Aliidongia dinghuensis: one gene and its partner. Each later gene encodes a partner of the first gene's protein in a complex. Links are inferred from orthologs where the notes say so. Each region holds a gene or a part of one and is shown in the gene's direction. Other genes may lie near its edges. The genes, in order: uvrA and mfd.

The links.
Region 2: the proteins of uvrA (region 1) and mfd are in contact, whole or in part, in a crystal structure (PDB 4DFC), measured with the Escherichia coli proteins. The link is inferred for Aliidongia dinghuensis from one-to-one orthologs.

The regions. Positions count from the first base shown.
Region 1 is NZ_BMJQ01000008.1:305,836-320,950, reverse strand. Bases 2,683-6,134 are described here. They hold uvrA (excinuclease ABC subunit UvrA), read left to right. Parts: upstream 2,683-3,081; coding sequence 3,082-5,934; downstream 5,935-6,134. Other genes in these bases: IEY58_RS17165 (EAL domain-containing protein), read left to right, coding at 6,091-6,134; IEY58_RS17175 (phosphoenolpyruvate carboxylase), read right to left, coding at 2,683-2,805. In the rest of the region: more of IEY58_RS17175, read right to left, coding at 1-2,682; more of IEY58_RS17165, read left to right, coding at 6,135-7,317; IEY58_RS17160 (MBL fold metallo-hydrolase), read left to right, coding at 7,386-8,444; IEY58_RS17155 (CoA transferase subunit A), read left to right, coding at 8,457-9,266; IEY58_RS17150 (CoA-transferase), read left to right, coding at 9,263-10,018; IEY58_RS17145 (CaiB/BaiF CoA transferase family protein), read left to right, coding at 10,015-11,226; IEY58_RS17140 (acyl-CoA thioesterase), read left to right, coding at 11,223-11,678; IEY58_RS17135 (hypothetical protein), read right to left, coding at 11,707-13,071; IEY58_RS17130 (c-type cytochrome), read left to right, coding at 13,251-13,601; IEY58_RS17125 (TIGR03118 family protein), read right to left, coding at 13,747-14,892; IEY58_RS17120 (PAS domain S-box protein), read right to left, coding at 15,053-15,115. UniProt on the Escherichia coli protein: The UvrABC repair system catalyzes the recognition and processing of DNA lesions. UvrA is an ATPase and a DNA-binding protein. A damage recognition complex composed of 2 UvrA and 2 UvrB subunits scans DNA for abnormalities.
Region 2 is NZ_BMJQ01000001.1:648,907-664,703, forward strand. Bases 6,879-11,012 are described here. They hold mfd (transcription-repair coupling factor), read left to right. Parts: upstream 6,879-7,248; coding sequence 7,249-10,812; downstream 10,813-11,012. Other genes in these bases: IEY58_RS03245 (FAD assembly factor SdhE), read left to right, coding at 6,941-7,213; IEY58_RS03255 (hypothetical protein), read left to right, coding at 10,829-11,012. Also shown: IEY58_RS03210 (PAS domain-containing protein), read left to right, coding at 1-380; IEY58_RS03215 (hypothetical protein), read left to right, coding at 534-1,736; IEY58_RS03220 (organic hydroperoxide resistance protein), read right to left, coding at 1,854-2,279; IEY58_RS03225 (MarR family winged helix-turn-helix transcriptional regulator), read right to left, coding at 2,408-2,896; IEY58_RS03230 (hypothetical protein), read left to right, coding at 3,168-4,121; ATP-dependent DNA helicase RecG, read right to left, coding at 4,144-6,219; IEY58_RS03240 (hypothetical protein), read right to left, coding at 6,258-6,734; more of IEY58_RS03255, read left to right, coding at 11,013-11,860; IEY58_RS03260 (MBOAT family O-acyltransferase), read left to right, coding at 12,211-13,341; IEY58_RS03265 (hypothetical protein), read left to right, coding at 13,328-14,263; IEY58_RS03270 (class I SAM-dependent methyltransferase), read right to left, coding at 14,286-15,125; IEY58_RS03275 (hybrid sensor histidine kinase/response regulator), read right to left, coding at 15,137-15,797. UniProt on the Escherichia coli protein: Couples transcription and DNA repair by recognizing RNA polymerase (RNAP) stalled at DNA lesions. Mediates ATP-dependent release of RNAP and its truncated transcript from the DNA, and recruitment of nucleotide excision repair machinery to the damaged site.

The DNA.
Region 1 (15,115 bases):
CGAGGGCTCGGCCACGCGGGCCTCGGCCGGCAGCGCGCCCGGGTCGACCTTGGGGAAGATGTCCTTCAGCAGCTGCACCGCACCCGGCACGTCGAGTCGGATGAGCCGGGCCACGATGTCGGCACGCATCAGCCCGTGATGCGGCGAGAAGTCCGGCACGTGCATGGCCAGCAGATAGATCCGGTGGATCAGCGCAAGCCGTACGACATGCAGCAGGACCAGCGTGTGGTGGCGATCCGGCTCCAGCTTGCCCTCGAGCCCGCCGCCATGGGCGCCGGCCCGGTCGGTCAGGTCGAGGAAATCGGCCTGAAGCCGGCGATAGAGCTTGATCAAAGCCGGATATAGGTCGAGCCGCTCGAGCGCGCTCGACACGCCGCGCAGCTCCGTCGCCCGGGTCGGCCGCCGCGTCACGGCCGAGCGCGACAGCCACATGCCGGGATTGAGCGTGTCGATATGGGCCTTCAGCACATCAAGGTCGCTGAAGCCCAGTGCCGTCTCGACCATGACCATCGCGCGCCGGAAGCGCGGCGAGCGCTGGGTGAGCTCGTTGAACAGCTCCGGGTCCTTGGCGCGCGCGCGACCGACGCCATAGAGCGTGTTCGCGAGCAGTCCCAGCTGCTGCAGGATCGCGTTGTTCGGGATGGCGCGGATCTGCGAGACGTGCGTCACCTCCATGGCGCGCGCCGAGCCGTCGTGCTGGCGCTTGGTCGGGCGCGAGCCGGTGCGCGGCACGAGGTTGGCACCATAGGCGCTGACCAGCACCGCATAATTCGGGTCCTCGACCAGGCTCTCGAACAGCTGCTGGATCGTGGCGAAGAACTCGACCGCGTAGTCGTTCTCGCGATAGATCGGGTCTTCGACCGCCTCCGGGTCCGGCAGCAGCATGGTCTCGAGCACGCCGCGCAGCACGGCCAGCGCCGAGGCGAAGCCCATGAACGGCAGGAAGCCGTCGCCGCCCTGGAAGCTCACCTCCTCTTTCACCGCGATGCCGAGGTTCGCGAAATTGGCGCGGGTCACCGGCGGGCTGACATAGCGCAGCCGGTCAACGAGGCTCGACGGATGGCCGCCGCGGCCGATCGATTCGCCGTGCGTGTTGAACAGCACGATCTGGACGTCGCCGAGTTCGTGGCGTGCCAGCAGCGTCGCAAGCCGGAGGCGCAGCCGCTCGATCATGAAGGTCGCCGCCATCTGGCCGAGGTAGCGCCCGGAATCGGAGAAGCCGAACTGCACCGTGAGCCGCCCAGTCCGCTTCAGGTACGCCTTGTAGTGCGGGCTGCGGAGCGCCTCCTCGATGATGCCGTCGCCGCGCTCGAGCGCTTCCGCCGTCTCATAGAGCGGCGAGATCTCGACCTGGTCCTCGACGCCGAACAGGCGCGCGTAATAGAGCGCGGTCAGGAGCGTGAAGCCGGCCTCGGTCTCGGCGATCAGGAAGCGGACGGGCGTGTCGGCATCGACGTATTTCACCATCTGCTGGACGATCATGAACAGGCGCTTCGCCGTCGCCCGCTCGGCCATCAGATCGGCGAAATTGACCTTGACCGGCTCGACCGCACCCAGCAGGTCGTTGATCGCATTGTGATAGCTGCGCCGGTGGCTCGGATCGTTCGGCGCCGTTTCCATGCCGACCTGCTTGCGGATCGCATTGTGCAGCTGGGTCGCGTTCAAGCGCACATGGGTATGGGCGAGCCCCAGCCCGTGGCTCATCAGGCTCGCGTCGAGCGCCACGAGGTCGCGCCGCACCACCCGGTCCTCGCTCGCCGCCAGCCCCGCCGCGACCGCCGCGCGCAGGGGTGCTGCCGACACCAGGCCCGCGTCCCGCCCCTCGACGAACAGGTGGGAGAGCTCGCCGACCCGCTCCGGATGGCCCGAGACGGTGGCGAGCACCGCCTGCTCGCGCTCGACCATGGCGATCGCCCGGTCGAGCTGCTCCACGGCGGGGGCCAGCGCCGCTGCGACCGGCTTCTCCACCGCGGCCAGCCGCTGAGCCGCCGCGCGATGGCGCTTCAACTGCGCGAGCTTCACCCCCAGGCGCTTGGCGAACGTATCGCTCCAGGCGATGTCGGTCCGGCCGTCGAGGTCGTAGCCGACCCAGGAGGCCGCCGTGATCAGGCTCGGACGCAGCTCGGTCCAGCGCTCCGGGTAGAGCTCGGCCGCGACGTCGAGCACGATCTCGTTCACCCGGTCGAGCGCCGCCTGGATATGGCCGAGCGCCTCGACCGAGAACTCATGCTCGACCGCGAGCGTCAGGTCCTGGGGCGGCAGGTGCTCGGCATTCATCACCTCGCGCAGCGTCTCGGCACCGGCAGTGGATCCCAGCGGGCCGCCTGCCTCGTCTCGCCCGCTCGCCATGCGCATGAGCGCCCGCGCCAGCTCGACCGGCATGCCGAAGGTCGGGTGTGCGGTCAGCACGATGCCCAGCACCACGCGCTCAATGCGCGTGCGAAACGCCTCGAACGGCAGAAGCGGCGTTCCGGCCACGGCACGCACCACGGCGGCGATGGCGAGCGCGTTCCCCTGCGGGTCCATGTCGCCCAGATAGCGCACCTGCCGGTCGACCCGGTCAGCGAAGGACTTGACCGAGAGGCGCTGGATCAGCTGGTCGATGGCACCCGCCGAGGCCTGGCCGCCATCCATCATGCGCGAGAACTCGAGCGCCATGAGCAGGATCGGGTTGCCGAACGGGTCGATCTCCGCTTGCTCGGCCAGCACGAAGAGTCGCTCGCGCAGCAGACGTTCGAGGGTAGCGCCGTCCGCAGTCGACGCGGTCGAGCTGGCAAGCAGCGCCCGCAGACGCGACGCCAGCATGCTGCGTTGCACGCGATCGATATCGGCTCTTTCAACCCCTGAATCGGCAAGCATTGGTTTCTCACGGTACCAATTTTTGAAACATTCTATCTTATCGCATTGTGCAGTGCACGCACGCAAGCCTGCGACCTAACCGTGGGGCTAAAGATCATTGGCAGCGGTTGTCACCTGCTGTACGTTGATCACGTTTTGTTCCCATTCCGCGCAGCAGGCTTGAGTCGATTTCCTGGCCGGCCGCGCCATATAGTGCGCGTTCCCCAACGGAAGACTCCCCTGATGCAGCAGATCAGCGTGCGCGGCGCCCGCGAGCACAACCTCAAGAACGTCGACGTCGATATTCCCCGCGACAAGCTCGTGGTCATCACCGGCCTGTCGGGCTCTGGTAAATCGTCGCTGGCGTTCGACACGATCTATGCCGAAGGCCAGCGCCGCTATGTCGAGTCCCTCTCGGCCTATGCCCGCCAGTTCCTCGAGCTGATGCAGAAGCCGGACGTCGATTCGATCGAGGGCCTGTCGCCCGCCATCTCGATCGAGCAGAAGACGACGTCGAAGAACCCACGCTCGACCGTCGGCACGGTCACCGAGATCTACGATTATCTGCGCCTGCTCTACGCCCGCATCGGCGTGCCCTACTCGCCCGCGACCGGCCTGCCGATCGAGAGCCAGACGGTGAGCCAGATGGTCGACCGGATCTTGGGCATGCCGGAGGGCACGCGCCTCCTGCTGCTGGCACCGGTCGTGCGCGGCCGCAAGGGCGAGTACAAGAAGGAGCTGCAGGATCTGCAGAAGCGCGGCTTCCAGCGCGTCAAGATCGACGGCACGCTCTATGACATCGACGAGGCGCCGGCGCTCAACAAGAAGCTGAAGCACGACATCGAGGTCGTGGTCGACCGCGTCGTGGTGTCGGGCGAGCTCGGCAACCGGCTCGCCGATTCGATCGAGACTGCGCTCGAGCTCTCGGACGGGCTGCTCATTGCCGAGAATGCCGACGGCGGCGAGCGCACGACCTTCTCGGCCAAGTTCGCCTGCCCGGTTTCGGGCTTCACCATCGACGAGATCGAACCCAGGCTCTTCTCGTTCAACAACCCATTCGGCGCCTGCCCGGCCTGCGACGGGCTCGGCGCCAAGATGTATTTCGATCCGGACATGATCGTGCCGGACGAGCGCAAGTCGCTGGCCGACGGCGCCATCGCGCCTTGGGCCAATTCGACGTCGCAATATTACTCGCAGACGCTCGAAAGCCTGGCGAAGCACTATCACTTCAGCATGAAGACGCCCTGGTCCGAGCTGCCCGAGGAGGCGCGCCGGGTCATCCTGTTCGGCTCCGATGGCAAGATCGTGCCTCTGACCTATGCCGACGGCTTGCGCAACTACACGACCTCGAAGCCGTTCGAGGGCATCGTCCCCAACATGGACCGGCGCTGGAAGGAGACGGACAGCGCCTGGATCCGCGACGAGCTCTCGCGCTTCCAGAACCAGCAGACCTGCGAGGCGTGCGGTGGTGCGCGCCTCAAGCCCGAGGCACTGGCGGTCAAGATCGGCGGCAAGCACGTCTCGGAAGTGACGGCCCTCTCGATCGCCGAGGCCGGCCGCTGGTTCGCGGAACTGACCAAGACGCTCTCGCCCAAGGATGCCGAGATCTCCTATCGCATCCTGAAGGAGATCAACGAGCGGCTGGGGTTCTTGAACAACGTCGGCCTCGAGTACCTGACGCTCGCGCGCGCGTCGGCGACGCTGTCCGGCGGCGAGAGCCAGCGCATCCGCTTGGCGTCCCAGATCGGCTCGGGCCTGACCGGCGTGCTCTATGTGCTGGACGAGCCGTCGATCGGCCTGCACCAGCGCGACAACGACCGGCTCTTGGCGACGCTGCGGCGGCTCCGCGACATCGGCAACACGGTGCTGGTGGTCGAGCATGACGAGGACGCGATCCGCGCCGCCGATCATCTGATCGACATGGGGCCGGCGGCGGGTGCCCACGGCGGCGAGATCATCGCGCACGGCACGCCCGAAGAGGTCATGGCCCATCCGAAGAGCCTGACCGGGCTCTACCTCAAGGGCGAGCGCTCGATCCCCGTGCCGGCCCAGCGGCGCCGGATCGACAAGAAGAAGGCGCTCGAAATCGTCGGCGCGCGCGGCAACAACCTGCAGAACGTCTCGGTCAAGATCCCGCTCAGCACCTTCACGTGCGTGACCGGCGTCTCGGGCGGCGGCAAGTCGACGCTCATCATCGAGACGCTCTACAAGGCTCTCGCCAAGCGCATGAACGGCGCGCGCGAGCAGCCGCTGCCGCACGAGCGGATCGATGGCATCGAGCGGATCGACAAGATCGTCGACATCGACCAATCGCCGATCGGCCGCACGCCGCGCTCGAACCCGGCGACCTATACCGGCTGCTTCACGCCGATCCGCGACTGGTTCGCAGGCCTGCCCGAGGCGAAGGCACGCGGCTACGCACCCGGCCGTTTCTCGTTCAACGTCAAGGGCGGCCGCTGCGAGGCGTGCCAGGGCGACGGGCTCATCAAGATCGAGATGCATTTCCTGCCCGACGTCTATGTGCAGTGCGACGTCTGCAAGGGCCGGCGCTACAACCGCGAGACGCTCGAGGTCACGTTCAAGGGCAAGTCGATCGCCGACGTGCTCGACATGACGGTCGAGGACGGCGCCGAGTTCTTCAAGGCGGTGCCGTCGATTCGCGACAAGCTCCGCACGCTCGAGCAGGTCGGCCTGGGATATATCCATGTCGGCCAGTCGGCGACGACGCTGTCGGGCGGCGAGGCGCAGCGCGTCAAGCTCGCCAAGGAACTGTCGCGGCGTGCTACCGGCCAGACGCTCTATATCCTCGATGAGCCGACCACGGGCCTGCATTTCGAGGACGTGCGCAAGCTGCTCGAAGTGCTGCACACGCTGGTCGACCAGGGCAATACGGTGCTGGTGATCGAGCACAATCTCGAGGTCATCAAGACCGCCGACTGGCTGATCGACCTCGGCCCTGAAGGCGGCGCCGGCGGCGGCCGGATCGTGGCCGAGGGCCGGCCCGAGGCGGTGTCGGAGGTGGCCGAGAGCTACACCGGACGCTACCTCGCGCCCTATCTCGCGCGCGCCGCGGCGGACAAGCGACGGCGCGCCTAGGGCGCCCGGCGCGCCGCGCCCCGCGCAATCCAGCCTGGCGCGAGCGGTTGCCGTGACAAGGTTTAGAAGGAGTTAATACAAATAGGGTCCAATGCCGCTCAGCGGGGCCACTCCCGATTTCCGCTCGTCCGCGACGGCACCCGCGCATGAGGCAAGATGTCCAGGTCAGCACAGGAAGAAATTTCAACGGACCAGGAGTACCGGCTCCTGGAGCAGGTCGATCGGCTGTCGCGCCATCGCAACGGCCGGCGTGCGGTGCATGTCCATCTGTCCCGCCTCCGCTCCGAGAACCGTCGCGACCATCACCTCCGTATCGCCGCCAGCACATTCGAGAATCAGGTACGGGCGTTCGAGGGCCAGCTGTTCCAGCTGGCGAACCAGGACCTGTTCTTCATCTATCGCGACGTCCATCCGAGCGAGATCGACGAAGCGGTGATGCGCCTGCGCTACCTGTTCACCGACGATCCCCTGGTCCAGGACAGCGACGAGACAGACGGTTTCTGCACCTGGTACGACCTGGAACGTCAGTATGACGACCTGCGCGCGTCCGCCCAGGCGCTCTACGAGGATGCCCAGCGGCGCCAGAAGCGCCTGGCGCAGATCGCCGGCACCGGGCAGACCTCCAAGACGCCGATCAATGCCCATCGCCTGGGCGAGCTCATCGACATCATCGCCAAGGCCGATCTTTCGAACCTGCTGCGCCGGCAGGCCGTATTCGCGATCCTGACGACCCAGCCGCCGCAACCGCTGTTCCGCGAGCTGTTCATCTCGATCGGCGACCTGCAGAAGCTCGTCCTGCCGAACTACGACATCCTCGCCAATCGCTGGCTGTTCCAGTACCTGACCGAGACGCTCGACAAGCGCATGCTCGCGATGCTGAGCAAGAACGACGATCCGGCGATCTCGAACTCCTTCAGCCTCAACCTCAACGTCTCGACCATCCTGTCGAAGGAATTCATGGCCTTCGACAGTTCGCTCAAGGCCGGCGCACGCGGCACGATCGTGATCGAGCTGCAGATGCTCGACGTCTATGCCGACATCGCCGCCTTCACCTTCGCCCGCGATTTCGCGCGCGAGCGCGGCTATCGCCTGTGCCTCGACGGCCTCAATGAGCTCACCCTGCCGATCGTCGATCGCGAGCAGCTCGGCATCGATCTCGTCAAGCTGCAGTGGAAGCCCAACATGGCCGACGACCGCCTGCCGGAGAAGAAGGCGAAGATCCGCGACATGGTCGAGCGCACGGGCAAGACCAAGGTCATCATGTGCCATGTCGACACCGAGGAAGCACTGCGCTTCGGCCACAGCATAGGCCTCGCCATGTACCAGGGCCGCTTCATCGACCAGCTGGTCGCCCCCCGGAACGCGGCCAACCGCCCGCGCTGAGGTTTTCGACGCCAAGGTTCCACTGGCGGCGCTTGTGAGGGCAGTCCTGATCCCTTAGTTTGCTCTGGATGAGCAGTTCGACCCCAGCGGCGGCCGCGGCCGCCGGTCTCACCTTTCCGCATGCGGCACCGCCCGAGCCGGGCGGCCTCGTGGAAATCGCCCCCGGCGTGCTTTGGCTGCGCCTGGCCCTGCCCTTCCAGCTGAATCACGTCAATGTCTACCTGATCGAGGACGAGGGCGGCTGGGCCGTGCTCGACACCGGGCTCGGCGACGACGCAACGCGCGCCGCGTGGCAGGCTGTGCTGGCCGGCCCGCTCGCCGGCAGCCGGCTCACCCGTCTCATCGTCACCCACTTCCACCCGGACCATGTGGGCTTGGCCGGCTGGATGTGCGAGCGCTATGGCCTGCCGCTCCACATGAGCCAGACGGAATATCTGTTCAGCCACGCAATGCAGCTCGACCAGACCGGCATCGGCGACGAGCCGCTGCGCGCGTTCCACCGCACGACCGGCCTCAATACCGAGCAGATCGAGCAAGTCGTGGGACGCGGCCACAGTTACCTGAAGCGGACGACCGGCCTGCCGCCGACCTTTCTCCGCCTGATGGCCGGGGACCGGCTGCCCCTCGGCGGCCGCGGCTTCGACATCCTGACCGGTGCCGGGCACGCGCCGGAGCAGGTCATGCTGTTCGAGCCCGCAACCAAGCTGTTCTTCTCGGCCGACCAGATCCTGGCCAAAATCTCGCCGAACGTCAGCGTCTGGTCGATGGAGCCGGAGGCCGATCCCCTGGGCCTCTATCTCCGCTCGCTGGCCGAGATCCGGGCGAGCCTGCCGGAGGATGCCTTCGTGCTCGCCTGCCACAACCTGCCGTTCTACGGCCTGCACCGCCGGATCGACGAGCTGGTCCAGCACCACAGGCACCGCTGCGCCGAAATCGCCGACGCCTGCCGCGCGGCGCCCAAAAGTGCTGCCGACATCATCCCGGTGCTGTTCCACCGTCCGCTCGACGCGCACCAGACCGGCTTCGCTGTCGGCGAGGTGGTGGCCCATCTCAACTACATGCGCCGCTGTGGCGAGCTTACGCGCGAAACCCGGACGGACGGCGTCCATCTCTATCGCGTCAGCTGAGGAGCCGGGCCTGTGACCGCCGGACATCCGACCGATCTCGATGCCGCTCTGCGCCTCGTCGAGGACGGCGCGCTTGTGGCGATCCCGCCCGACTATGCCGGCGTCGCCATGGCGGCGACGCGGGCGCTCATCCGGCGCGGCATCCGGAACTTGCGCCTCGTCTGCGTGCCCCAGAGCGGCCTGCAGGCGGACCTGCTGATCGGTGCCGGCGTCGTCGCCGAGATCGAGACCGCGGCCGTCACGCTCGGCGAATACGGCCTTGCCCCGCGCTTCACGGCGGCAATCCGCGAGCAGCGCATCCGCATCAAGGATGCAACCTGCCCCGCCATCCACGCCGGGCTGCAGGCGAGCGAAAAGGGTGCGCCCTTCACCGCCATGCGCGGGCTCATCGGCAGCGACCTCATCAAGGTCCGGCCCGACTGGCGCGTGATCGACAATCCTTTTGGTTCGGGCGACGATCCGGTGGCGCTCATCCCGGCGATCCGGCCGGACGTGGCGTTGTTCCACGCCCCCATGGCCGATCGCAACGGCAATGTCTGGGTCGGCAAGCGCCGGGAACTCGTCACCATGGCCCATGCCTCGGCCACGAGCGTCGTGACGGTCGAGCGGCTCTATGACGGCGACCTGCTCGCCGACGACACGCTCGCGGCCGGCACGCTGCCGGCGCTCTATGTTGGCCGCGTCGCCATTGTGCCCGAGGGCACCCGGCCCATCCGCTTCGGCGCCCGACCGAACGACGGCCCGCACCTCGCCGAATATGCCGAGCTCGCGGCGACGGACGCCGGCTTCGCCACATATCTCGCCCGGGAGCTCGCGCGATGACCGGGAATTGCCGTCCCGAGGAACTGCTGATTGGCGTGGTGGCCGAGCTCATCGGCCGAGTGCGCCACGTTGCGGTCGGCGCGCTGTCGCCGATTCCGGCCGCCGCGGCACTGCTCGGCGCCCGGCGCCATGACGGCATGCGCGTGTCGATCTTGAACAGCCGCCGCCACAGCTTCTTCACCGATGGCGGGCGCGAGCTGTTCGACTGCGCCGGCCAGGGCCGGATCGACGCGTTCTTCCTCTCGGGCGGCCAGATCGACGGCGCCGGCAACGTCAACCTGGTGGCGATCGGCGATTATGCGGCGCCGAAGGCGCGCTTCTCCGGCTCATTCGGTTCGGCCTATCTCTATTACGTCGTGCCGAAGGTCATCCTGTTCCGCCTGGAGCACACCCGGCGCACGCTGGTCGAGCAGGTCGATTTCGTGTCGGCGCCTGGCACCAGCGCCCCTGGCGTCTATCGGCCGGGCGGCCCACATGCGCTCGTGACCAACCTCTGCGTCTTCCATTTCGACAAGACGGCCGGCCGCTTCACGCTCGCGAGCCTGCACCCGGGTGTGACACTCGAGGAAGTGCGCGACCGCACGGGCTTCACCTTCGCGGCACCGGACGTGGTGCCGACGACGGCAGAGCCGTCCGAGGCCGATCTCGCGCTGATGCGCGGCCCGGTCGCACAAGACCTGGCCGAGACCTATCCTGCCTTCGCCGCCGAGGTGCTCGGCTGGCGCGCCCCTGCCGGAGAGACCGTTCCATGACCATTCAACCCCATCCCGGCGCGCTCGCCGGCATCCGGGTCGTCGACCTGACCCGCGTGCTCGGCGGTCCTTACTGCACGCAGATCCTGGGCGACCACGGCGCGGAGATTATCAAGATCGAGCCGCCGACCGGCGACGAGACGCGCGGCTGGGGCCCGCCGTTCCGCGACGGCGACGCGTCCTATTTCATTGGCGTCAACCGCAACAAGCAGTCGGTCGCCATGGACTTCACCAAGCCCGAGGCGCGCGAGATCCTGTTCCGCCTGCTCGAGGACGCCGACGTGCTGGTCGAGAATTTCAAGGCCGGCACGCTCGAGCGCTGGGGCATCGGCTACGAACAGACGCTGCGCGCGCGCTTCCCGCGCCTGATCCACGCCCGCGTCTCGGGGTTCGGCAGCGACGGCCCGCTGGGCGGCCGGGTCGGCTACGACGCGGTGATCCAGGGCATGGCGGGCCTGATGAGCGTCAACGGCGAGCGCGGCGGCTCCCCGCTCCGCCTCGGCATTCCGATCGTCGACCTTGCGACCGGGCTCAACACGGCGCTCGGCATCCTGATGGCACTGATCGAGCGCGGCAAGTCGGGCCAGGGCCAGTTCGTCGAAGCCTCGCTGTTCGACAGCGGCGTGGCCCTGCTGCACCCGCATCTCGCCAACTACCTGATCAATAACAAGATTCCGGGTCGCACCGGCAGCGCGCACCCGAACATCAGCCCGTATGACTGCTACCCGACCAAGACCGTGCCGATCTTCCTCGCGGTCGGCAACGACCGGCAATACGCGATGTTCTGCCGGCGGCTGGGCGTCGAGGCGCTGATCGACGACCCGCGCTTCGCCGCCAACCGCGACCGCGTCGCCAACCGCGACGCGCTGACGGCGCTGCTGCAGCCGGTGCTGGACGAACTCGACGGCTATGACCTGGCGGAGCGGCTGCTGGCCGAGGGTGTGCCCTGCGGGCCGGTGCTCGATCTGTCCCACGTCGTGGAGCACCCGCAAACGATCCATCGCGAGATGGTCATCGAGGAAGGCGAATACAGCGGCTTCGGCACGCCGATCAAGCTGTCGCGCACGCCGGGCGGCCTGCGCAGCGTGCCGCAGAAGTTCGGTCATGCGACGCGTGCGGTGCTGGCCAAGGCGGGCTATTCGGAGACCGAGATCGACCGGCTGATCGCGGAGGGCATCGCGTTCACCACCCACGACGCAGCCTCATGAGCAGCGCCGGTTTCGCCCCGCCGGCCCTCGATCCAACCGACCGGGCGAGCTATCACGATTGGGTCGAGGACGTGCTGCGCTACGGCGACGTCGACCGGCAGAACCACGTCAACAACGTGGTGTTCGCGAGCTTCTTCGAGAACGGCCGCGTCCACTTCCTCGATACGGTGGTGCGCCCGCTGATCGAACCAACCGACCTGTTCGCGCTGGTCAAGATCACCGTCGAGTTCCGGCACGAGATGCATCATCCCGGCACGGCCGCGGTCGGGACCCGGCTCGCCCGGCTCGGCCGCAGCTCCGTCGCCTTCGCCCAGGGTCTGTTCAACGAGGGCCGCTGCGTCGCGATCGCGGAAAGCATCGTCGTGTTGATGGATGGCGAGAACCGCAAGTCGAAGCCATGGCCGGACGAGGCGGCAGTGGTGCTGCAGCGCCTGGCGGACGGCGCCGCGTAGCTGCCTGCGGCGAAGCACCTTCGGCGCCTCAGAAGGCGATCCAGGCATAGAGAAAGAGGGTGTTGTTGTCCGACGCGTTGCGGCCCCTGCCGTCGAAGTTCGTGCGGCCGCCGTTGAACTTGTCGTTGATGATGTACTGGATGCCGATGCGGCCGTTGAGCTGCGGCCAGAACGACGGTCCGCCGTGGCTGAACGGCAGGTACGCGATCTCGGCGATCCAGCCGTCGCCGTTCGGACTGCCGGTGGGCGTGCCATAGAGCTGCGCGTCGGCGCTGCCGTTGATGGCGAAATAGCCGCCGGTCACGCTCCAGGTCCGATCGTAGGTGTATGAGGCCGAGAGGTTGGTGCTGCGCAGCAGGTCGTGCCCGTTGCTGGCGAGACCGAGGGGCCGGCTGGCGCCGAGCGTCTGGCTCTCATGGATCCACGAGCCGCGCAATGTGACGGCGTCGCGCTCGCCGATGTACTGGTACTGCAGGTCCAGGCCGATATCGGAGACGTGATCGGTGCCGAAGCCGATCTTCCTCGAGGGGACCACATCGGCCGAAAGACCGAACGTGCCGACCTCCAGATGGTTGTTACCCCAGCCGGGCTCGACCGCCACGCGCCAATAGGGGGCCGTGCCGGAGATCGGAGACTCCCCGGTCGTGTCGACGCCGAAGAAGGTTTGGGTCCGCTTCGACAGCGAGCGATAGCCCGAAAGCTCGACATAAAGGAGGTCGTTCCAGAACGCATAGGCGCCGGCACCGGCGACCTTCTGTGCCTGAGTGCCCTCGACCAAGGTGGCTGCAGCGGGCTTTGGTGCGAGCGACGAGGAAATGAAGGGAAAGCGCCAGGCCGGCGTTGTGTTCCAGACGTCCTGCACCGTCGGGTTATTGTTGAGCGTGGCGCCCCAGATCAGGTCCTCGCCGAATAGGGTTCCGGTGTTGGCGTAGCGGATGTCCGTATTGTCCCAGCCGAAGCGGCGCGCCGTGCTGTCGTAGGTCGCCTGGACGAAGGCCCCGGCGTGATCGGTGATCCGCCCGCCAGTGAAGAGACTTGCCTGTTGCAGGGCCAGGTTGTTGTTCGGCCCGAAATGCGGGGCGGCGCCACCCCGCTGGCCCGCCTCGGTGTGGGTGTAGGCGGGCTGCAGCATGACTGCGAAGGGCGGCAACGTCGAGGTGCCCCCGCCCATCGTGTAGCCGTTGAGCTTGAAGCGGCGGCCGACCGGTGTCAGTTCGGGAAATGCCACGTGGCAGGTGGCGCAGGGCTCGCCGGTCTGCCGGGCATAGAGCGGCAGCGCATCAGCGCCTCGAGGATAGAACACCGCCACGGCAATGCCGACGAGGGTCCCCATCCCCGCGACGGCGGCCACGACCACGGCCGCCCATTGCCCCTCGCTGCGCATCGGTGCCATGGCGACGCTCCCGCGCCCCAGGCGCGCTGGGTGCGCTGCGATGACTTCCCCCATTGGTCCGAGGACACCCAGCGCGCATGGAATATTCCACCGCGGGCTCACGTCTCTAGAAGCAGCACCATTGGCTTCACGAGAGCCCTTCGAGGGGCCGCGCTATGCCTTCATCTGTGCAAATTGCCGTGCTCGCCGGGCTGGCCTCCGTCATGACGATGGTGGCAACCGGCGCCCGCGCCGAGGACGATGGCGCGCAGATCTTCCGGCGCACCTGCGCGCTCTGCCACTCGATCGAAGCGGGCAAGAACCGGGTAGGCCCGTCGCTTGCCGGGGTCGTCGGACGCCCGGCCAGCAGCATCCCGGATTTCTCCTACTCGACGGCAAACAAGGCCTCGCACGTGGTCTGGACGCCCGAGGTGCTCGACCGCTATCTCACGGACCCGCGAGGCTTCATGCCCGGCACGAAGATGACCTTTGCGGGCCTGAAGGATGAAGCCGACCGGCAGGCCGTGATCACGTTTCTGAAGGCGCATTAGGCTCTGAAGGCGCATTAGGCGCGCGACCGGCCATCCGGTGATGCGCATGACAAAACGGCCCGCCGGGGATGCTCCGGCGGGCCGTTTCCATTGCCGAGGCTCGCCCCCGGCCAATCACGGCCGAGGCGCGAGCTTGGCGGCCGGCTCAATCCTCATTCTCGCCCTGGTCGTCGTCCTCGTGGTGGACGAAGGCGAGGTTGCCGAACAACCCGTCCGCCTCTCCGTTCGGGCCAGCGGAGAAATAGACCTTGTCCTTGTCGCCACCCTTGCCGCCGTTGCCGACAATCAAGGCCCAGAGTCCGTCGATCTTGAGATCATGGCGCTTCTCGTGGGCCCCATCGGTCTTGAGCGCGCCGCGCGCATGCAGGTTGCCAGGGCGGAAGGCATGGATTGCGCCGTCGCCGAAATTGCCGACGAGCAGCTTGCCGGCGAAGCGGCCGAAGCTTCGCGGTGCGATCGCCAGGCCCCAGGGCGAGTTCAGGTCGTCCCGGTCGTGGACGCTCGCCTTGATCGTGCCGAAGATGTCGACCCGCTCGACGAAGCCGTTGCCGACGCCTTTCACGTCGTCATGTCGTTCGGCGTCCTGTTTGGCATAGGTGACGTAGAGATGCCCGTTCAGGTTCTGGATGTTGAAGGGCGCGAAGTCGCTGGGCAGGCGATGATCGCGGAAGGTGCGGACCAGATGGAAGTGGCCGTCATAGACCTCGACCACGCCGAAGCGGAAATTGGTAGCGAGCAGGTAGCTGCCGCTCGCGTCGGTAAAGATGGTGAGGCCCTTATAGACCGCACTCGGATTCAAGGTCGAATGGTTGACGGCGATCACCGCATTGGTCGGGTCGACCTTGGGCGACCAGCCCGAGATGGTGCCGTCCTCGGTCGCGAACAGGAAGACGGCCGGCGCGGAATGGGTCATGCCCGACTTGTCCTTGGCGCTCACCACGAAATCCTGCGTCGCGTTGAACACCTGGCCGGTCGGCGCCGACGCGCCGGTGGCACCGGGCGGGGCCGGTATGGTCACCGTGAGGAGCTTGGTGCCCTGACCGTCGAAGACGAGGGCGAGGCCGGCACCGTTGGCCGAGATCCAGAACGGCCCGGTCGGCGCATAGGAAATGCCCCAGGCATTGAGGAGGTTGTGATCCGTGACCACAGCTGGCGGCTTGCCATCGGAGACAATGTCGGTCTGGACGACGACACCGGCCGCCGCCGGGCCAGAGGACGATGCGAGAAGGGCGAGTGCGAGCGTGGCTTCCGTGAGCCAGCGCGGCGCGTGTTGCAATAGCGGTATTGCCATGGACTCTGCCTCCTGCACGCGCGCCGTTCGATGAGGGCACACGCCATCGGGGTCAGGGCGCGCTCTGAACGCGAATAGACCAAGAGACTGGACCGGGTGGTGTTCTATTCCGCGGGCGCGAGCGGAAGCGCCGTGCCATTCCGCTCAATTCGATCCGACCCTAGCCGGTCGAGGCCAGCGCCGCGTTGCCCTCATCGTCTGCGACCCGCTGGAACCGGGCGGT
Region 2 (15,797 bases), on another replicon or contig:
GCGACATCGATCCGGCGGCACTCGGCCGACTGCTGCCGCAGGTCTTCCTGCTCGATGTCGCTGGACCGGAGGCGCGTCCGCGCTGGCGCCTGGTCGGCAGCGCCATCGCCCGCCGCGAGGGCAGCGACCCGACCGGCCGCTGGCTCGACGAGAGCCTGATGCCCGAGCAGGCCCAGGTTATGGCGCGCTTCGTCCAGCTCACGGTCCGGGAGCGGCGGCCGAGCTGTCACGCCGGCTGCTGGCGCGATGCGGAGGATCGGCTGCAGCTCTCTGCACGCCTGCTGGCGCCCTTCAGCGAGGACGGCACTGTGGTCTCGACGCTACTCGGTCTGATTGATTACGCGCCCGGCGAGATCGTCCCCTTGCGCGGCGCCGCATAAACCCGTTTTGATAGCGCGCCGAGAGAATTCTTCCTCTTTCAATCTATAGAACTTGACGCAATTGGGTTTGACAGGCGTACCCACCCCGGGCATGTCGGTCGAGCCAAATTCAACGCGCCAAATTCAACGCCGGGTCGGAGTGCCCAACAAACGATGCCGAACCTTCGCCTCTGCTCGACGCTGTTTCTCGCAACCATTCTCGCAGGATGCCAGCAAGCCTCGGGCAGCGGGGCGCCGGCCGAAGGCGCGGTGGCCACCGCCGCCCCGGCGAGTGCCGCCCCCGCGGCACCGGCCCCGACGCGTACGGCTGTCGGCGCGCGCGTCGATGAATTGCGCGGCGAGGTGCAACGGCTCGACGGCAACATCGACCAGCATCTGGCGACACTTGCCCAGATCCGTCAGGAACGGGACGCGACCGCCGGTCAATATTACGCCGCGGTGGGCGAGATCAGCACCCGGCTCCAGGCCGGCACGACGCCGTCGAACCCGCTCATGCTGGCGAAATGGGCCGAGGCGCGCGGCCTGCTCGACAAGCTCGAGGGCAACCTGTCGCATGTCAGCGCGCTCGCGAACGACATGGCGATCGACGGCCAGACCGGCGCCTATCTCGATGACTCGACGCGCGCCGTCTTCGCGATGCCGGGTGCGCTCGACGAGGACCATGCCCAGCTGCGCGAGCTCGACGCCGAGGTGGGCGCGTCGCAGGCCAAGCTCAGTGGCGAGATGACCGCCGTCACCAACGAGATCAACCGCCAGAACGCGTCGCTCGGCGTCGAGCGCAACAATATCGCGACGTTGGCCGAAGGCGTCCGCGCCGGCCAGTTCGTCGGCCGCAGCCTGGCGAACCCGCCCGTCCGCGTCGCAGCGGCCAAGGCGCCGCAGGCCAAAGCCGCGGCAACCCATGGCAAGCTCCATCGCGGCGACAAGGCCAAGCCCGCGGCCCCGGCGGAAACGGCGTCGGCCGCGCCCGCTTCGGATGCGCCGTCGCTGCCGGCGAAGCCCGCCGACAAGCGGTCGGCGAAGCCGGCTCATTCCGCGGCCGTGTCGCGCGATGCGCATGGTGCGTTGATGGTGATCCGGCTCGACGGCTATCACGAGCGCTATGAAGAGGCGCTCTACAGCGCCGTGAGCCGCACGCTCCAGGCGCAGCCGAACGCCAAGTTCCGCGTCACCGGCATCTCGCCTGAGGGGGCGAGCAGCGACGAGACGGCGGCACGCCTCGGCGACGTTCGGCGTCGTGTCGAGGACGTGCAGCGCTCGCTGCTCGCGTTCGGGCTCGACCCAGCGCGCGTTTCGACCGCGTCGACGACCAACCGCCGGGCGCCGGTCGAGGAGATCCGCGTCTACAAGCAGTAGGCGGCGCTTCCGCCCCAAGAAAGAAGCCCTCTCCCGCGTCGGTGGGAGAGGGCTTTGTCTTTCCGGACGATCGTTAGATCAGACGCCAGGATCAGGCGCCAGGATCAGACTACGGCATCAGACAACAGTCAGGCGGACGTTGACGTTGTTGCGCGTCGCGTTCGAGTACGGGCAAACCTGATGCGCCTTCTCGACCAGCGCCTCCGCATCGGCCTTGGCCAGGCCCGGTAGGGCGATCTCGAGGCCGATGTCGAGGCCGAAGCCGCCTTCCGAGCGCGGGCCGATGCCGACCGTGGCCGTGACCGAGGCGTCCGCCGGCACCTTCGGGCCGCCCTGCGAGGCGACGAACTTCATGGCGCCGATGAAGCAGGCCGAATAGCCGGCCGCGAACAGCTGCTCCGGATTGTTGCCCACGCCGCCGGCGCCGCCCAGTTCCTTCGGCGTCGCGAGCTTGACGGCGAAAGTGCCGTCAGCGGTCTTGGCCTCGCCGTCCCGGCCGCCGGTCGCAGTGGCTTTCGTGGTATAGAGGACGTTCACGGACATTTTGGATCTCCTCGGTCTTCGCGATGAAGGCCGGCGCCGATCGCCGACCCGACAAAACTTACGCACAATTAATTAGTGCGCAATTTAATTCGCCGCAAGAGGGCGCTCGAAATTTTTTCCCGAGGGTCTCAGGAGGCTTCGGCGTCGAGGTTGGTGCGCAGGCTTTCGAGCTCGTCGCGCAGGCCGAGGAGGCCGGCAACCGGCAGCTTCGTGGCGCAGATCAGCGCGGGCGGCACGGCGGCCGCCTCGGCGCGCAGCGCGTGGCCGGCGTCGGTCAACGTGATGCGGACCTGACGCTCGTCATCCGGATCCCGTGCCCGACGGATGCGGCCCGCTGTCTCGAGCCGCTTCAGGAGCGGCGTCAGCGTACCGGAATCGAGAAACAGCCGCTCGCCGATCTCCTTGACTGTGAGTCCGTCGCGCTCCCACAGCACCAGCATGGCGAGATACTGCGGATATGTCAGGTCGAGCGGCTCCAAGAGCGGCTTGTAGGTCTTGTTGAGCGCATGCGCCGTCGAATAGACCGCGAAGCACAGCTGGTTGCTGAGCTTCAGCAGCTCGTCGGTCGAGAGATCGACGGCGGGTGCATTGGCGATAGGGGCACTGGTGGTCGACATGGCTCAAATGTGGCGCTTCGACCGGTCGTGCACAAGGTGATCGTGTCCTATCGATGTCGACAGCCAATCCACGCGACGGCTGCCCCGTCCGAGGGTGGGAGCGGTCTGGATGTGTCCACCTCGCGTCTCTGCGCCAACTTCCGCGCTGTGAACCCACTCACATGCCTCGCTCGGCCTAGCCGATAGGATAAGACGGTCCGGCTCTCCGACCATTTCGGCCGCCGCTGACCGAACCACGATCCGGCCTGGAAAGTCGAGGAGGAGACATCAGATGATCTCCGACACGTTTCGTCGTCCATCGGATTTGTCCAAATGGATGCTGGGCGCTGCCATCCTCATCGGATACGCAGCCATCTTCTCCGTGTCCTTGCTGACGGTCGGCTTCCTCGAAATCAGGCAAGCCAATATGGTCGATTTCAACGCGCTCATCGCCGTGCTCGACCAGCGGGATCGCTATAAGGACGATCACCTCCAGGATGCGCTGAAGCGGGCCGAATTGGAGAGCGCCGGGTACCCATCACGGATTGCGACGTTCAACTGCACCGATAGTCCCAGCGCCGCCATCGTTGTGGCGAGCGCCCTCGCCACCAGCCCCGTCTCGGCCGATCCGGAAGAGGCCGGCGCGAAACCCAAGAGCTGCGCCGAGATCAGGGACACGCTCCTCAGTCATGCGCACGAATTATCCCTGACCGAAGACGACGTGCGCTTCCGGTCGGCCAACCTCGCCTTCTACTACGACAGCTATGTGGACGGAATTACGCAGAAATCTCCGCAGATAATTCCCGCCCTGCTGCTTCTGGATTCGAAATTCTGGCCATTGACCGTGTGGGCGCGCGCCCCGTTCGAGCTGATCCAGATGTTTTTGCTGGTCTGCATGGGTATGCTCGGCGGCGTGATCAGCGTGATGCGGTATTTCGTCGACCCGGCAATGAAATCGCCGGCCATCGCAGAGTTTTTCTACAAGCCGGCCGCTGGTGCCGCGATCTCCATCGGCGTCTATGTTCTGTTCCGCGCTGCCCAGATCTTCCTGGGGATCCAGAATCAGAATGGCAGTGCGACGATCTCGACCAGCGTCTTTATCTTGGCTGGCTTCGGGCTGGCGTCCGGCCTCTGCGCGACGGAGGCGCTCGGCCAGATCCAATCAGTAGCAATCCGATTGCTGCGCGTTCCCGGCCGCGGCACATACACTCAGCCCACAAAGGCATCCCGCCTTTCACCGGGCTGAACAACCTTGATAGTTTCGACAGCTAGCCCGAGCGCAGATACTTCACCGCCGCATCGCGCTCGAACAGATAGAGCAGGATGCGCAGCGCCTTGCCGCGCGGGCTCGCGAGGTCTGGGTCGCGCGCCAGCACGAGGCGCGCCTCGTCGTGGGCGATGGCGAGCAGCTCCTGATCATAGGCGAGGTCGGCCAGGCGGAATTCCGGCATGCCGCTCTGGCGCGTGCCCAGCACCTCGCCGGCGCCGCGCAGGCGCAGATCGGCCTCGGCGATGAGGAAGCCGTCCTCGGTCTCGCGCATGATCGTCAAGCGCTCCTTCGCCGTCTCGCCGAGCGGCGGGGCATAGAGCAGCAGGCAGGTGGACGCCGCCGTACCGCGCCCGATGCGGCCGCGCAGCTGGTGCAGCTGGGCGAGCCCGAAGCGCTCGGCATGCTCGATCACCATGACGGTCGCGGCCGGCACGTCGACGCCGACCTCGATCACCGTGGTGGCGACCAGCAAGTCGGTGCCACCCTTGGCGAAATCCTCCATCACCCGGTCGCGCTCGGTCGGCTTCATGCGGCCGTGCAACAGGCCGGCGCGCGAGCCGAACCGCTCGGCGAGCCGGGCATGGCGCTCCTCGGCCGCGGCGAGGTCGATCGTCTCGTTCTCCTCGATCAGCGGGCAGACCCAATAGACCTTGGCGCCGCGGTCGAGCGCCCGCGCGACCGCGTCGGCGACCTCGTCCAGCCGCTCGACCGGCAGCACGCTCGTCTTGATCGGCTGGCGCCCGGCCGGCTTCTCGGTGAGGCGCGAGGCATCGAGATCGCCATAGCTTGTCATCTGCAGCGAGCGCGGGATCGGCGTCGCGGTCATGACCAGCACGTCGACACCGCGGCCCTTGGAGGCGAGTTGCACGCGCTGCTCGACGCCGAACCGGTGCTGCTCGTCGATGACCGCGACGGCGAGATCGGCGAAACGCACCTCGTCCTGGAACAGCGCATGGGTCCCGACCGCGAGCTCGATCGTGCCGTCGGCCAGGCCTTCCAGCACGCGCTCGCGCGGCTTGCCCTTGTCGCGGCCGGTCAAGAGCGCCATCCGGATGCCGGCGGGCGCGGCCAGCCGTTCGAGCGTCGCGAAATGCTGGCGTGCCAGGATCTCGGTCGGCGCCATGAGCGCGCCCTGTGCGCCGGTCTCGATCGCGTTGGCGAGCGCCAGCAGCGCCACCACCGTCTTGCCGCTGCCGACGTCGCCCTGCAGCAGGCGCAGCATGCGCTCGGGCGCCGCCATGTCGGCGCCGATCTCCTCGAACGCTTGTCGCTGCGAGCCGGTGAGCGCGAAGGGCAGGCGTGCCACGATCCTTTCCCTGAGGCGGCCGTCGCCGGCGATGACCCGGCCGGGTTGGCGCTTGGCGTGGGCGCGCACCAGCGCCAGCGCCAGCTGGTCGGCGAGCAGCTCGTCATAGGCCAGCCGCTGGCGTGCTGGGCGTTCGGGTGCCAGGTCTTCCAGCGTCTCGGGCCCATGCAGCGCCTCGATCGCGTCGAGCCATTGGGGCCATCGCCGGCGCGCGAGCAGGGCCGGGTCCTGCCATTCCGGCAAGGCCGGCGCATGGGCGACGGCGCCCAAGACGGCCCGGCGCATCATCTTCAAGCTGAGGCCGGCGGTGAGCCCATAGACCGGCTCGACCGCAAGCTCGATCTCGCCCTCGGGTGCCACATGGTCCGGATGGCTCATCTGCAGCTGGTCGCCGTAGGTCTCGACCTTGCCGCTGATGACGCGGACCTGGCCCAGCGGCAGGATCTTCTCGATCCAATCGCCGCGCGCATGGAAGAAGGTGAGCGTGATGTGCCCGGTCTCGTCCGAGCAGCGCACACGATAAGGCTGGCGCGAATTGCCCGGCGCCAGATGCTGATCGACCCGCACGGTCAAGGTCGCGATCTGGCCCGGCGGCGCGTCCTTGAGCTTGGGGGCGAAGCGTCGGTCGATCATGCCGACCGGCTTCGCCCAGAGCAGGTCGACGAGGCGCGGCCCGGCGGCGCGTTCGACCAGCTTGCCGAAACGCTGGCCGATCCCCTTCAGCGAAGTGACCGGCGCGAACAGCGGGAACAGGATTTCCGGACGCAAAGAGCGGGCACCGATCGACGAAAGGACGCCCGAGAGTTCTATCGCCCTAAGAGGCGACGCAGAAGGGCGAACATGCCACGCTGCGGCCGGTCTTCTCGCATGATCACATGATAATAGTGGGCGATGTTATCCTCGGGGCCTTGGACCAAGCGGTTTTGCACACGTCCCCACGGCCAGATGAGGCTGCCGGACTCGAGCTTCAGGCCTGGAAATTCCTGGCCGTCCATCGTGATCATCCCCCATTCGCCGCCGAGCTTGCGGCGAAGGAGCTCGCCCACATAGCTGCCGAACAAACGAGCGAATTCCATGACCTTCTCATCGGACGGTCTGGTGGGTTGTTCGAGATAACCTAGGTGCATGTCGGCCAGCACGGCCTCGACTCGATCGACGCTTCCGTCCGTCCAGTCGAGGACGATGGAGGAGCGCTTGCGGGCAAAATCGATCGCATCGAGCGCATAGGCCTCGGCCAACTGGGTCAGCTTAGTGTCGGGTTCGAACCGGGTCTGGCTTCCCATCCCGATACTCCAAGTTGCATCAGAGGCAGATTGCTCGTCGATATCTGCAACGTCGAGTCAGGATCTGGCAAATTCCGGCATCCGGACCCATATCGCGGTTCCGGTGTTGATCCCGATGGACTATCTGATACGCAGTCGCTGCGGAGCCGGCGGGGCCCGGGTTCGTGCTATGGGACGAGCCGTTTCGCGCGATCGCGGAGATTCTCATGACCCTGACCGATGACGAGCGCCGCAAGCGCCTTCTGTTCCGCAGCTGGCATCGCGGCACCAAGGAGGCGGACCTGCTCCTGGGCTCGTTCGCCGAGGCGCATCTCTCCGGCTTTTCGCCGGCCGATCTCGCCTGCTACGAGGCGCTCCTGGAGCAGAACGACGCCGACCTCTGGGACTGGATGACCGGCCAAGCCGATCCGCCGCCCGAGTTCGACACCGAGGTCATGCGCCAGCTGCGTGCGTTCCGCTTCACGGCCCGCCCGGCCTGATCGCCCCCAGCCTGATCACCGAGGTATCGCGTCCCGTGCAGCCGCTTCATCAACTGCTGGCGAAGCCCGGCAAGGTCCTGATCCATGGCGCGCCCGAAGGGCATGACGCCCAGACCCTGGGCCAGCTCGTCGCCGGCGGCTTCATCAAGACCCTGCTCCATGTCTGCCGCGACGACGGGCGGGTCGAGCGCTTGCGCTCGGCGCTCACGTTCTTCGTGCCTGACGTCGAGGTGCTGAGCTTTCCGGCGTGGGACTGCTTGCCCTACGACCGCGTCTCGCCCAACCCGGAGATCGTGAGCCGGCGCATCAACACGCTGACCCGGCTCGCGGGCGACAACGGCGACAAGCCGCGCATCGTCATCACGACCATGAACGCCCTGGTGCAGCGCATCCCGCCGCGCAAGATCTTCCGCGAGCGCGTGCTGACCTTGAAGGTCGGCGGCCGGATCCCGACCGACCGGCTGCTGTCGTTCCTGCGCAACAACGGCTATGTCCGGACCGATACGGTGCGCGAGGCCGGCGAGTTCGCCGTGCGCGGCGGCATCGTCGACCTGTTCCCGGCCGGCAAGGCGGAGCCGCTCCGGCTCGATTTCTTCGGCGACCAGATCGACCAGATCCGCCGATTCGATCCGATGACCCAGCGCTCCACCGCCAAGCTCGAGGGCGTCAGCCTGAAGCCGGTGAGTGAGGTGCTGCTGGACGAGCAGGCGATCAGCCGCTTCCGCTCGCGCTACCGCGATCAGTTCGGCGGTGCCGGCATGGACGACCCGCTCTATGTCGCGGTCTCGGAAGGCCGCCGCCATATCGGCATGGAGCATTGGCTGCCGCTCTACTACGAGAGCCTGGAGACGCTGTTCGACTATCTGCCGGGCGCTACCGTCAGCTGCGACTATCAGGCCGAGGACGTGCGCAAGACCCGGCTCGAGACGGTCGCGGAGTTCTATGCCGCGCGCCAGAGCATCACCGGTGCGGCCCGCGTCGACGCCGCGACGGTCTACAAGCCCGTCAAGCCCGACCAGCTGTTTATCGGCGACGCGGAATGGGAGCGCGTCCTCGCGGGCCGCGCCGTCGCCCAGGTGACGCCGTTCGCGCCGCCACCCGAAGCGGCCGGCGGCAGCTACGACGCCGGCGCCCGGTCCGGCCTCAATTTCGCGGAAGCGCGCGCCAATCCCAAGGTGAACGTGTTCGAGGTCGTGCGCGACCGGATCGCGGAGCTGCAACGGGCGAGCCGCAAGGTCGCGATTGCCGCTTTCACCAACGGCGCCGCCGAGCGCCTCAAAAGCGTGCTGACCGAGCGCGGCATCCGCGACGTCGAGCGCGTGGCCAACTGGGGCGAGCTGCAGGAACTGTCGCCCCGGCGCGTCGGCCTCATCGTCCTGCCGCTCGAGCATGGCTACGAGGTCGGCCGCCTCACGCTCATCGGCGAGCAGGATATCCTGGGCGACCGGCTCGTCCGGCCGAAGCGGCGTCGGTCGAACGTCGACAAGTTCATCGCCGAGGTCTCCACGCTTGCGGTCGGCGATTTCGTCGTCCACGCCGACCATGGCATCGGCCGGTACGACGGGCTGGAGACACTCGACGTCGGCGGTGCCGCGCATGATTGCCTCAAGGTGATTTACCAGGGCGACGACAAGCTGTTCGTGCCGGTCGAGAACATCGAAGTGCTGTCGCGCTACGGCTCCGAGGATTCGGAGGCGCAGCTCGACAAGCTGGGCGGCGTCGCCTGGCAGTCGCGCAAGGCGCGGGTCAAGCAGCGGATCAAGGACATCGCGGACCAGCTGATCAAGGTCGCGGCCGACCGCCAGGTGCGCGATGGCGAGACGCTGAAGACGCCGGAAGGGCTCTACGAGGAATTCGCGGCGCGCTTCCCCTATCCCGAGACCGAGGACCAGCTGAACGCCATCGGCGAGACGCTCGAGGACCTGGGCTCGGGCCGGCCGATGGACCGGCTCATCTGCGGCGACGTCGGCTTCGGCAAGACCGAGGTAGCCTTGCGGGCGGCCTTCGTCGCCGCCATGACCGGTGTCCAGGTCGCCATCGTCGTGCCGACGACGCTGCTCTCGCGCCAGCATTTCAAGAACTTCCAAGCGCGCTTCGCGGGGCTGCCGCTCCGGGTCGAGCAGCTGTCACGGCTCGTGCCGGCGAAGCAGGCGGCCGAGGTCAAGAAAGACCTGGCCGAGGGCAAGGTCGACGTGGTGGTGGGCACCCACGCGCTTCTGGCCAAGGGCGTCGAGTTCAAGCACCTGGGCCTGCTCATCGTCGACGAAGAGCAGCATTTCGGCGTGTCGCAGAAGGAGCGCCTGAAGCGCCTGAAGTCCAATGTCCATGTGCTGACGCTGACCGCGACGCCGATCCCGCGCACGCTGCAGATGGCGCTCTCGGGCGTGCGCGAGATGAGCCTGATCTCGACGCCGCCGGTCGACCGGCTGGCAGTGCGCACCTTCGTCATGCCCTACGATCCGGTCGTCGTGCGCGAGGCGATTCTGCGCGAGCGCAACCGTGGCGGCCAATGCTTCTATATCGTGCCGCGCCTGGCCGATCTCGACGGGGTCAAGGAGGCGCTGACCGCGCTCGTGCCCGAGATCAAGGTCGCGATCGCCCATGGCCGCCTCGGCCCGACCGAGCTCGAAGACATCATGACGGCGTTCGACGACGGCAAGTACGACCTGCTGCTCGCGACCAACATCGTCGAATCCGGGCTCGACATCCCGGCCGCCAACACGATGATCCTGCACCGCTCGCACATGTTCGGCCTGTCGCAGCTCTACCAGCTGCGCGGCCGCGTCGGGCGCGGCAAGACGCGCGCTTACTGCTATCTGACCGTGCCACCCGACCGGGCCTTGACCGAGACGGCGATGAAGCGGCTCGAGGTCATGCAGACGCTCGACACGTTGGGCGCGGGCTTCCAGCTGGCCAGCCACGACCTCGACATCCGCGGCGCCGGCAATCTTCTGGGCGACGAGCAGTCGGGCCATATCCGCGAGGTCGGCATCGAGCTCTATCAGCATCTCCTGGAAGAGGCGGTCGCCGAGGCGCGGTCGCGTGCCGAGGGCGAGGCGCTCGCCGCCGAGGACTGGACGCCGACCATCACGCTCGGCACCTCGGTGCTGATCCCGGAGAATTACGTCGCCGACCTGTCGGTCCGGCTGGGGCTCTATCGCCGGCTTTCGAGCCTGGTCGACCGGCGCGAGATCGACGGGTTCGCGGCCGAGCTCATCGATCGCTTCGGCCCGCTGCCGGCCGAGGTCGAGAACCTGCTCGAGATCGTCGCGATCAAGCGGCTCTGCAAGCAGGCGGGCGTCGAGAAGGTCGACGCCGGCCCGAAGGGCGCCACCATCGCCTTCCGCAACAACAGCTTCGCCAACCCGACGAAGCTGATCGAGCTCATCCAGAAAGAGGCCGGCACCATGAAGGTGCGGCCGGACCAGAAGCTCGTCTGGATGCGCAACATGGAAGAGGCGCCGGTCCGCGTCACGGCAGTGAAGAAGCTCTTGGCCAGGCTCGCCGAATTCGTGACCGCGGCGAAGCCCGGCGCGCCGGACAAGCTGCCACCGCCGACGCCGGTTCTGGTCAAGAAGCCGGCGCAGGCACGGCGCTGACGGCACGGGGGCGGCCGTGCTGCGCCGGACCGTCCGCCTGCTCCTGTCGGTGCTCGCGCTGCCGGCGCTGTTGCAGCCGGTCGGCGGAACGGCGGCGGGACCGACCGGCCTTGAGGGCGATGCCACTTTCGGCGACTACGACACCCTCTCGGCGGGGCCGGAGCTGGCGCGGCGCTCGCTCAGCCCGCTGAATGCGCTTCGGTTGCGCGCACAGATCCCGACCGGGCGAATGATCGATCTCACCCGGGAGCATTTCACGCTCTACGTACCGGCCGAGGCGCCGCCCGGGGGCTATGGCCTGCTCGTGTTCGTGTCGCCGTGGCCGAGCGCACCCCTGCCGGCGCACTGGGCACCAATACTGGACCGCCACGGCATGATCTTCGTCAGCGCGGCCAATGCCGGGAACGATGCGCATACGTTCGAGCGGCGCGAGCCGCTGGCCCTGCTGGCCGCGCACAATGTCATGATGCGCTACCCGGTCGATCCTGGGCGGGTCTCTGTCGGGGGCTTTTCCGGCGGTGCGCGCGTCGCGGGGCGGTTGGCGCTGGCCTATCCGGACCTGTTCCGCGGCGCGCTCCTGGCGGCGGGCAGCGATCCGATCGGCGAGGCGCTGCCGCTGCCGCCGGCCGATCTCCTCAGGCGATTCCAGGAATCGTCCCGGCTCGTCTATCTGACCGGTGCGCGCGACGAATTCCATGCGGCCGAAGACCGGCGGAGCCAGCAGTCCATGCGCGACTGGTGCGTCTTCGGGCTGTCGTCCGAGACCATGCCGTGGAGCGGACACGACGAGGCCGATCCGGCGGCACTCGATCGGGCGTTCGACGATCTGGCCAAGCCCGCGCCGGGCCGCGACCCGGCCGCGCTCGAGGACTGCCGAGCGCGCGTCGAACGGGATCTGGCAACACAGGTGCGGCAGGTCGAGGTGTCGCTGGCTGACGGTAAGCGCGACGCGGCCTGGGCGCTGCTTGTCAAGCTTGATGCCCGGTTTGGCGGCCTCGCCGCCGCGCGCACGCTCGACTTGGCCGCGAAGCTCGCCGCATCGCAGTGATTTGGTCTGCTGCGACACTCGGCAGCACGATTGCATAAAAAAATAGCACAAGTGTGCTACTATAATATGGCTGGAAAGTTGGGGCGGCTGCGCTACAACTTTGCATTATGACTTACGATGGTAATTCTGCAGCCGGCTTGTCGCTTGAAAATACAGCGACCAAGTCTCAATTTGCTGCAGTATTTTTAAAGATATTGCTATGCGCGGCTGGCTTCGGGCTCCTGGCGAAGGTCAGTGGTGTCGCCAATGCGCCGATAACACTTGGATTTTCTGCAACTTTTGGTTACGGAGCGGCGTTTGGCGCGTCACGGCTTGGGCCGGGACCCGCGCGCCGTCTGATCGGCCGGGCCGTGGTGCCGCTCGGGTTCGTTACCGTCGTCGGGCTGAACGTGTTCGGCCTCATCGGCACGCTCACCGGTGCCGACAGCATCCGCACCTTTTCAAGCCTCAGCCTTGTGGCGGCGCCGTTCTATTTCCTCTCGATCGCCGCCGTCATCGCCGATGTCGCGACGAGGCGCATCGCGTTGCCCAGGCCGCTTGACTATCTCACTTATCTGACGATGCCGTTCAAGCTGCTGGCGGGCCCGCTCGAGCAGCCGGGCTTGATCGCCCAGGTCAAGGCGTGGCAGCCGCGCCTGTCGTGGAGCCGGCTCGCCGTTGCCTGGCCGTGGGCGGCGCTCGGGCTCACGATGAAATTCGTCATCGGCAATAAGCTCACGCCGGCCGGCACGCTCGGCGCCACGGATCCGGTCGCCTCGATCCTGACGGCGGCCATCTTCGAGCTGCGCTTCTATTTCGATTTCGCGGGCTACAGCTTCTTGGGCTATGCGGGCGCGCTCGCCTTCGGTTTCAAGATCACCCAGAACTTCGCCCATCCGTTCTTCGCGCCGAACGTGGTCCTGTTCTGGCGCCGCTGGCACATGAGCCTCGGCCGGTTTCTGGCCCGCTATCTGCTGGAGCCGAACGTCGGCAAGATTCGCGGTCGCGGCGCCCGGATGCTGTTCACCAGCGCCATCTTCTTCGTGTCCGCCATGTGGCACGGCGGCACGATGAACTATGCGTTCTGGGGCCTGTTCCATGCGACCTGCTATTTCCTGTGGATCAGCCGATTGAAGCGCCGCTCGTGGCCGCGGGCCGTTGGCGTTCCGACGATGATTCTGTTCTTCATTGCCGGCCGGTACCTCGCGATCGAGGCCAGCCCGCACCGGCTCTTGGAGAAGCTCGGCAATCTCGTCAGCCCGGCGGCGTGGTCCGCGGATCTGGCGGCGCTCGGCACCCGGGTCCTGGACGTCATCGGCCCGCAAGGCCCGGCGCTCCTTTCGGCTTTGGCCTTCTTCGTCGTCGAATATCACTCGGTCAGGTACTACGGCCCGTCGCGGCCCTATCACAGCTTCCGCCGCCCGGTGGTCGCCATGCTGCTGCTGATCATCGCGCTGTTCTTCGGCTCTACGGGTGGGGGATTGCTCTATGCACGGCTCTAAGCGATGGACGCTGGCGGCCTTCGCCCTGTGGGGCTTCGGCATGCTGGTGGGCTCCGTGGCGCCGTGGGATGTTCTCGACGGCAGCCGTGCCTCGCTCGACGAAACGCGGCGGATTGCGGCGTCGATGGGTGGCGCTTCCGAGACGCCGCGCGTGCTGCTGATCGGCAGTTCGCCCGTGGAACTGGGGCTCTCTGCGGAACGAATTTCCGCTGCCACCGGCCTGCCGGCTTTCAACCTGGCCGCTGGTGGCGCACTGAGTTTCTTTCCAGAGTATCTGAATCAGGTCCTGCTGTTCGTGCAGCCGGACGACGTCGTCATCCTGTCCAACCCGAACTGGGTGAGCCGCAACGGCGTCCTGCTGGCAGAGGGCTGCGTCAGCCGGTTCAGCTTGGCCTGTGCATCATTGCGGCCGCATCCGCTGCCGCATCTGATTGAGTTCCTTCGGGTCGTGTCTGGACATTGGTCGAGCGCTACGGACATCATGCGAAACGATGTCGGCGACGTGGTCTCGTATCGCAGCACCAATGCCGCTGTGACGATTTCGACAATACCATTCCCCGGCGGTTACGCGAACGATGCGGTCGCGGAATTGCGGCAGGCTGTAGCGGCGATCCGGGCGAAGGGTGCGTGCCCGCTGCTGACGCTCGGACCCGTCTATGTCGATGCCCGCGACGAGGCGCGATGGCTGCGTGAGCAGCAGATCGTGGAGGCGCGGATCGCCAAGTTGGGCCTCGCGTCATCGGTCATCACCGACGGCGCGATCAGCACGGACCGGTCGTTGTTTCTTGACGGCTACGAACATCCCGCAGCGTCCGAGGGTGCGATCTGGACGGACCGTGTCATCGGTCGCCTGACCAGCCCGTCGCAGGGACCCTGTGCCGGAAGCCTGGCGAAGGCCGGACGGCCTCCCGCGCGGTCGTAGGGGGCCCTATCCCGTCCGGCGGCTACGCGCGCGCCTCGACATAGGCGAGCGGCACGGTCAGGTCGAGCGAGCCGGCCGCGGCGGCGTGGGCGTCGAGCGCTGTCGCCAGCCGGCGGAACACCGCCGGACGGTCCTCGGCGGCGACGAGGTCGCGCCAGTCGGGCAGGAAGCCCAGCCGGATGAAGCTGTGCCGCAGCAGGGCGGCACCGTCGGCGAAGCGCAGCATTGCCGTCTCTTCGGCTGTGCGCACGATCTCGAAGCCGGCCGCCTTCAACAGGCCGTGGAGACGGTCGAGGGTGCTGCGATGCGCGATGTGCCGGTCGAGGGCGCGCTGGGCCTCGGCACTGTCCAGCACCGACCGGAAGATTCGATAGAACTCCGCCATGTGCCCCTGCAGGTTCGTCGTCAGCGCCAGGCGGGCGCCGGTGCGGGCGACGCGGCGGCATTCCACGAGCGCTGCTGCCGGGTCGGCGAAATTGTTCACGCCCAGGTTCGAGACGATGAGATCGAACGAGCCATCGGCGAACGGCAGGGCGGCGCCATCGCCCCGCACGAATGTCACCTGGGCGACGCCGCGGATGCGCGCCTTGCGCCGGGCGCGGCCCAGCGCTTCGGCCCAAGGATCGAGGCCGCACACCATGGATCCGGGTCCGAGCCGCTCGGCGAGTTCGGTGGCAGGGAAGCCGGTGCCGCTTCCGAGATCCAGCGCCACGAGCCGTGGCGCAAGCGGGACGTGGCGCAGCAGCAACTGTCCGGCGAGCGCGGACCAGAGCGGCAGCTCGTCATAGGCATCGACGACCGCCGGGTCCGCGAGGTCGATGTCGGCGGATGGATCGGTGATCTGGTCGGGTTCTGGCGTCATAGCTCCCACGGTCAATCGATCTCGGCTGCGGCCGGCGCGACCCAGCGCGCGAAGGCCTGGACGAGCAGGTCGATGTCGACTGGCTTCGGCACGAAATCGTTCATGCCGGCCGCCTTGCAGGCGGCGATATCGTCGGCGAAGGCATTGGCGGTGAGTGCTATGATCGGGACCCCGTTCGCCGGCGCGGTGAAGGCGCGAATGGCTCGGGTCGCATCGAGCCCGCTCATCACCGGCATGTGCAGGTCCATCAGGATCGCGTCATAACGGGTCGCGGCGGCGGCTTCGACCGCCTGCTGGCCGTCGCCGACCAGGTCGCAGCTGTGGCCCAGGGTTTCGAGCAGCGCCTCGATCAGCAACTGGTTCATCGGCACGTCTTCCGCGACGAGGACCTGCAGCGGCCGCATGCGCGATGCGGTTGCCGTATCGCTCGACGGCAATGCGCGTTTGAACGGGACGGCCGGCGCCTTCGGCAAGGGCAGCTCGAACCAGAAGGTCGATCCTTCACTGTGGCGGCTCTCGACCCCGATTTCGCCCGCCATCAGCCGCACGAGGCTCGCCGAGATCGCGAGCCCGAGGCCAGTGCCCCCTTGGCTGCGATTGATTTGGCTGTGGTTGACCCGAGGCTCCAGCTGGTGGAAGCGCTGGAACAGGTTCGCCTGGTCCTCGGGCGCG